2 regions of the Variovorax sp. dw_954 genome follow, and region 2 is predicted to be linked to the other one. Evidence: predicted binding sites of a transcription regulator. Region 2 holds the regulator's gene; the other holds the start of a gene.
What was found. Region 2 encodes FNR, which switches genes on or off when oxygen is low (the NO sensors DNR and NnrR bind a similar motif). Its sites were predicted from a motif close to TTGATNNNNATCAA; they were not measured.

Region 1 (3,263 bases), on a different contig from region 2:
CCGGCTGATGTCGACCTGCGCCTTCGCCGTCGCGAGCTGGGCCCGCGCGGACGCGACCGAGGCCTGTTCGCCGTTGACCCGTCCGGACAGCTTCTGCGTCACCTGCGCCTCGTTCGCGGCGGACGTCGCGATCTGGCCCTGCAGATCGGCCAGGTTGGACTCGGCCTGCTCGAGCGCAAACCGGTCACCCGCGCCGGTGGAGACCAGCTCGCGGTTCTGCCGCACGCGCATCCGGGCCAGTTCCAGCCTGGGCTGCAGCGAACTGACCTGTCCGGTGGCGGCCTTGAGTTGCTCCTGCAATTGCCGCGCCCCGGCGGAAGCGTCGATCAGGGCCGCACCCGCCTGCGCGAACTTCGCTTCGTCCGCGGCAAGCCTCGCCTTGGCCGCGTTGAGTTCGTTCTCGTACTGGGTCGGGTCGATGCGGAACAGAAGCTCGCCCTTCTTTACCAGCCGGTTGGGCTCCACCGGCACTTCGAGCACCCGCCCGCGCACCTGCGGCACGATCTGCACCACGTACTTGAAGACACGGACATCGGAAGTCGACGGCGCGACGACGTTGAGCGTGAGGATCATCGCGGTCAGCGCCACGATCGGAATGATCACCACCGTCACTTGCGTGGCGGTGTTCCACGGAAGCCACTTCAGCTTGATGAAGAAGAGCCAGACGAAGAAGGCGTAGATGCCGAGCAGCAGTGCTTCCATCAGGTGCTCGCGTTTCCTGCGACCGTCGTCGCGTCGCCCGCGCGCGGGTCGAGCGCGGCCAGGTCCCTGCGCAGCTGCTTGAGTTCCGCGGTCAGGGCGCCCCGGGCGTCCATGGCATCGAGTTCATCGCGCAGGTGCGCGATGTCATGTTCCAGCAGTTGCCCCGTTGCGGCCTTCTCGCCCTGCTCGTGGAAATAGTCCTCGTGCTTCTCGGTGCCGTACGCCGCCCGATAGCCCACAGGCTTCACGTAGGCCCACAACCAGGCCAGCGGCCACAGCATGCCGCCGAAGAACAGCGACAGCAGGCACAGGACCTTGATGGCGTCGCGCTGGGGGTGGTGCTTCTTGTGCGCGATCTTCTCCGGCATGACGTGCACCAGCCAGAACAGCACGATCCCGGCAATCGGGATGACGACGATGATGAACCAGGCCAGGCCCGTCGCTGCCGCGCCCATTTGCTCGGGCGGCAGGAACGATGCGTTCGCCTCCCCCGGCATGGCAAGTGCTGCCATGCACATCACGAAGGACGGGAGTGCCAGCCCCGTTGGAGTCCGACCCCTTGACCAGCTTTTCATACCCAGCACCTGACCCTTCCATGGCGATTCGGCAAATGCTAGGGATGAAGCGGACGAAGCAATTGAGGATTCTCAAGTCGTGACCATGAAGCTCACGCCGCGCGCGGCAAGTTGAGGCAAGTCAACTCGCCGCGGCATGCGAGCACGCAAACTATGGCTGATCCGGTCGCGTGGGACGCAAGGGGGTGCGATGTACCAGCGAATTCTTGTCCCCTTCGATGGCAGCGACGCTTCGTTGCATGGCCTGGACGAAGCGGTGCGCGTGGGCATGTCCGTCGGCGCGACGCTGGAGATCGTTCATGTCGCCGACCACTTCTACCGCAGGACCGGCTTTACAAGCGACGACACCTACATGAAGCTGCTGGGAAGCATCGAGCAGGAGGGCCAGGCGCTGCTGGCACAGGGCTGCGAGCGGGCGGAACGCGCCGGCGTCAAGGTCGAGTCGAAGTTGCTGGCCTTGCTGGGCGGGCGGATATCGGACGTGGTTGTGGAGGAGGCCCGGGACTGGGAGGCGGATCTCATCGTGGTCGGAACGCGGGGTCGCCGTGGCATCGAGAGGATGCTGTGGGGCAGCGATGCACAGGAGATCATGGGCGCCGCACCGGTGCCGGTGCTGCTTGTGCAGGCCGCTCGCCCGCCAGCCACAAAGGATCAGTGAGCAGGCCATGACCGACCCGATGTACGACGAGGAAATGATGCGGGCGCCTGTGTTGAGTCCGATCGACCGCGTGGCGGAGATGCTGTTCGGCTTGTTCATGGCGCTCACCTTCGTGGGCGCGGTGTCCGTGGCGGACTCGGGGCGCGAGGATCTGCACAAGATGTTCGCCGCGGCCCTGGGCTGCAACCTTGCCTGGGGCCTTGTCGACGCCGTCATGTACCTGGTGCGCACGGTCACCGATCGCGGGCGATGGATCTCGTTGCTGCGCGCGGTCCGAAGCACTGCGGACGCGCAGGCCGGTCGCGCGTTGATCGCCGGTGCCGTGTCGGCGGTCGGGGCGCAATTCATGACGGCGGCGGAGCTCGATGCGATCCGCGGCCGGATCGCGGCCCTTCCCCGCATCCCGGAACGAACGACGCTGTACAGGGGGGACCTGCTCGCCGCGCTGGCGATCTTCCTGATCGTGGTGGCGGCGACCTTCCCGGTGGTGCTGCCCTTCGCGCTGATCCAGGACGTGGTGACGGCCAGGACGGTGTCCCGCATCATTGCGCTGGCGATGCTGTTCTTCGGCGGCTTCGCGCTGGGTCGGTACGCCGGTTACGGCAGTTGGAAAGCCGGGCTGATGATGGCGGGCCTGGGCACTGTCCTGGTCGCGGCGATCACGGCGCTGGGCGGCTGAGCCACGAAAGCCACGCAGCGCAACCCGGCGCCACGCGCCCATTCCTCTCTGCCCCACCGGCAGGGTGCACCACCTCCTGGCTGCGCATCCACAGCCGCTATAGCAGGGCCTCCGGCACCAGCGGCCCGAGCAGGTCGATCTTGAGGCGTTGCAGCCAGGTCGATTCCGGTTCGTAGGTGATAACCACTTCCTTGTCTTCGTCCATCGACAGCCATTCGATGGTGCGCTTGTTGGTCACCCATCGCAGGCGATAGGCACTCTCCAGCTTGCTGATGTTGATGATGCGCAGCAGTTCGCGCGCCAACTGCGGGCTGTCGACCATGATGCCGAGCTCGGTGTTGTCGTTGGCAGAACGCGGATCGAGGTTGACGGAGCCGATGAACAGCTTGCGCTTGTCGACCACCGCGGTCTTCGCATGCAGGCGGCCGAGCGACTTGCCGAACATGTCGAGCCGCTGGTTTTTCGTGGTGCGCGCCGGGCTCAGCTCATAGAGGTCGCAGCCCGATTCCAGCAGCCGTTCGCGATAGCGTGCATAGCCGCTGTGCACCAGCGGTTCATCGTTGGCTGCGAGCGAGTTGGTCAACAGCGTCACGCTCACGTTGCGCTTGCGCAGCGCCTCGAAAGCCTCCATGCCCTTCTCCCCCGGCAC
Region 2 (3,263 bases):
CGTCGGCTACTTCACGCCGATCCGCGAGCTAGGCATGGAATTCCTGCAGACGCGCATGGGCTCGTGGGAAGTGTTCTGGGTCGTCTTCTATGGCTTCGCGACCTATGGCAACGCCGGCTTCATGCGCGAGCAGGTCTGCAAGTACATGTGTCCCTACGCCCGCTTCCAGAGCGCGATGTTCGACCGCGACACGCTGATCGCGAGCTACGACACCGGGCGTGGCGAGCCGCGCGGCGTGCGCGCCAAGGGCCGGGACGGCAAGGCGCTCGGACTGGGCGACTGCATCGATTGCGGGCTGTGCGTGCAGGTGTGCCCGACCGGAATCGACATCCGGCAGGGGCTGCAATACGAGTGCATCGGCTGCGGCCTCTGCGTGGACGCGTGCAACACCGTGATGGACCGCATGGCGCTGCCGCCCGGCCTGATCCGCTACGCGACCGAGAACGGGCTCGCGAAGGGCTGGTCCTCGTCGCAGGTGTGGCGACGCGTCTTCCGGCCGCGGGTGCTGGTCTATGGATGCGTGCTCCTCGCCTTGACGATCGGCCTGCTCGCGAGCCTGGTCCTGCGGGTGCCGCTGAAGGTCGACGTGGTGCGCGACAGGGGATCGCTCGCCCGCATCGCGGAGGGCGGACAGCTCGAGAACGTCTACCGCCTGCAGATCATGAACGCCACCGAGAAACAGCAGGCCTACCGCATCGCGGCCACCGGCCTGGACGGCTTGCACGTGGCCTCGGACGAGCTTGTCGAAGTCGGCGCGGCCCAGTCGCGCTGGGTCGCGGTGCGCCTGCAATTGCCGGCCGACAAGGCTCCGCCCGGCTCGCACACGGTGCACTTCGAAGTGGGCACTGCCGATGGCGGCGCACACGTCTCCGAGAAGGCCGTGTTCCTGGTGCCCCGATGAACAAGCAAGGAGAAAGCATGACAGCGTACGAACAAGCATCGGCGCCGCCGCCCTGGTGGCGCTACCCGCTGGTGTGGCTGGTGATCGGCCTGCCGGCGGCCGTCATCGTGGCCAGCCTGGCCTCCGCGTGGCTCGCCATGCACACCACCGACACGGTGGTCGAGGAGGACTACTACCGCAAGGGCATCGAGATCAACCGCACCCTGGCCGACAAGAGCCCGGTTCCCGCCCAGATGGGCCGCAACCACGCGATGACGCCCGCCGAGGACGTCCCGGTGCGCCCCAAGGCCAAGCCATGAGTGCGCGCAGATGGATCGCGATCCTGTGGCCCGCATTCATCCTGGCGAGCCTGATGGAACTGGTGGTGTTCGCCATCATCGATCCGTCCGACATGCGCTGGGGCAGGGAAGGACTCGGGCTGACGCGGCAGGCCGTCTACACCGCCAGCTTCTTCGCTTTCTGGGCGATGTCGGCTGCCGCGTGCGCGCTCTCGGTGGCACTGACCTTGGAGCCGCCCGAGGACGATCCCCTGGCGCGGCGCTTCAACGCCCGGGCGGATTGACGATGCATTGCAGCGCCTGCGGGTCGAGGATGCGCAGGTTGCGATGCCGCACCTCGACGATGCCGTCCACCACGAATCTCGACAGCGTCCGGCTGATGGTTTCCAGCTTGAGGCCGAGGTAGCTGCCGATTTCCCCGCGCGTCATGCGCAGGACCACCTCCGAGCGCGAGAAGCCACGCGCGTGCAGCCGCTGGACCAGGTTGAGCAGGAACGCGGCGAGCCGTTCTTCCGCCCGCATGCTGCCCAGCAGCAGCATGACGCCGTTCTCGCGCACGATCTCGCGGCTCATGATCTGGTGCACGTGGCGTTGCAGCGCCGGGACTTCGCGCGACAGTGCCTCGACCCGCTCGAACGGAATCACGCAGACCTCCGCGTCCTCGAGTGCGACGGCGTCGCAGTTGTGGTGCTCGTTGACGATGCCATCCAGCCCCATGATCTCGCCGGCCATCTGGAAGCCGGTGACCTGGTCGCGCCCGTCGTCGCTTGCCACGCGGGTCTTGAACACGCCGGTGCGAATGGCGTAGAGCGAGGTGAAGCGCTCGCCGTTGTGGAACAGCGTCTCGCGGCGGCGCAGCTTGCGCCGTGTCTTGACCAGGCCGTCGATGCGCTGGAGTTCGTGGGGTTGCAGGCCGGGGGGCATGCAGAGCTCCCGGAGGTTGCAGTTGGAGCAGGCGACCTGGATGGGCTGTGGAATGGTCATGGGCGCGTCGTTTGGTTGGCGGGATTCTGGCCGGCGCCACCTGCCGTGGGCTTGATGCACATCAAGACGCAGAACGGCCTGGGGAGGCACATTGCGTGGGTTCCATTGCCCGAGCCACGCCGATGTCTTCGAACTCCCCACCCGCACCGCTGCCGGTCCGTCCGACGCTGCCGTCGGTCGCCCTGCTGCGGCGCTTCGGGGTGGCCGGCCCGCGCTACACCTCCTATCCGACCGCCGACCGGTTCGTCGAAGCCTTCGACGCTGCGGACTATGCGCAGGCACTGCGCCAGCGCCGCAGCATGGGCGCCCGCGCGCAGCCGCTGTCGCTCTACGTCCATGTGCCGTTCTGCGAGTCGCTGTGCTACTTCTGTGCCTGCAACAAGATCGTCACGCGCCACCACGAGCGGGCAGGGCAATACCTCGACTACCTCGCGCGAGAGGTCGAGCTGCAGATGGCGCAGGTGGGCCAAGGCGCGTCGGTGAGCCAGCTGCACCTCGGGGGCGGCTCGCCGACCTTCCTGGACGACGCGCAACTGGCCGAACTGATGGGCATCCTCTACGGCGCCTTCACCTTCATACCGGATTGCGAGCGCTCGATCGAAGTCGATCCGCGCACCGTCGACGCCGAACGCCTTGCGAACCTGGCGGTGCTCGGCTTCAACCGCCTGAGCTTCGGCGTGCAGGATTTCGACCACGACGTGCAGAAGGCCATCCACCGTGTCCAACCCGCCATGCAGGTGTTCGAGCTCGTGGCGGCCGCGCGGGCGCTGGGCTTCAAGTCGGTCAACGTCGACCTGATCTACGGATTGCCGCTGCAGACCGTGGAATCCTTCGAGCGCACGCTGGAGCAGGTGTGCGAGCTGCGGCCCGACCGCGTCGCCCTGTATGCCTATGCGCACCTGCCCGACCGGTTCAAGGCCCAGCGCCGCATCCATGTCGAGCAGCTCCCGCCTGCCGAGGAGAAGGTGCAGATGCTGGCGCGATCGATCGCGGTGCTGAGTGCGGCCGGGTACGTCCACATCGGCATGGACCATTTCGCATTGCCGCAGGATGCGCTGGCCGTCGCCAGGCGCCAGGGCCGGCTGCATCGCAATTTCCAG

Region 1: the regulator FNR is predicted to act here: its motif matches at 1,389-1,402, upstream of HB681_RS33915 (universal stress protein).

What each region holds. Positions count from the first base shown of each region.
Region 1 is NZ_JAAVVD010000034.1:54,464-57,726, reverse strand. Features, by position in the region: gene HB681_RS33925 (HlyD family secretion protein) at 1-702, opposite strand, end outside; gene HB681_RS33920 (DUF3302 domain-containing protein) at 702-1,214, opposite strand; gene HB681_RS33915 (universal stress protein) at 1,468-1,935, shown strand; gene HB681_RS33910 (hypothetical protein) at 1,943-2,614, shown strand; gene HB681_RS33905 (phospholipase D family protein) at 2,712-3,263, opposite strand, start outside.
Region 2 is NZ_JAAVVD010000003.1:25,248-28,510, forward strand. Features, by position in the region: gene ccoG (cytochrome c oxidase accessory protein CcoG) at 1-901, shown strand, start outside; gene HB681_RS06210 (FixH family protein) at 919-1,200, shown strand; gene HB681_RS06215 (hypothetical protein) at 1,197-1,463, shown strand; gene fnr (fumarate/nitrate reduction transcriptional regulator Fnr) at 1,444-2,163, opposite strand; gene hemN (oxygen-independent coproporphyrinogen III oxidase) at 2,286-3,263, shown strand, end outside.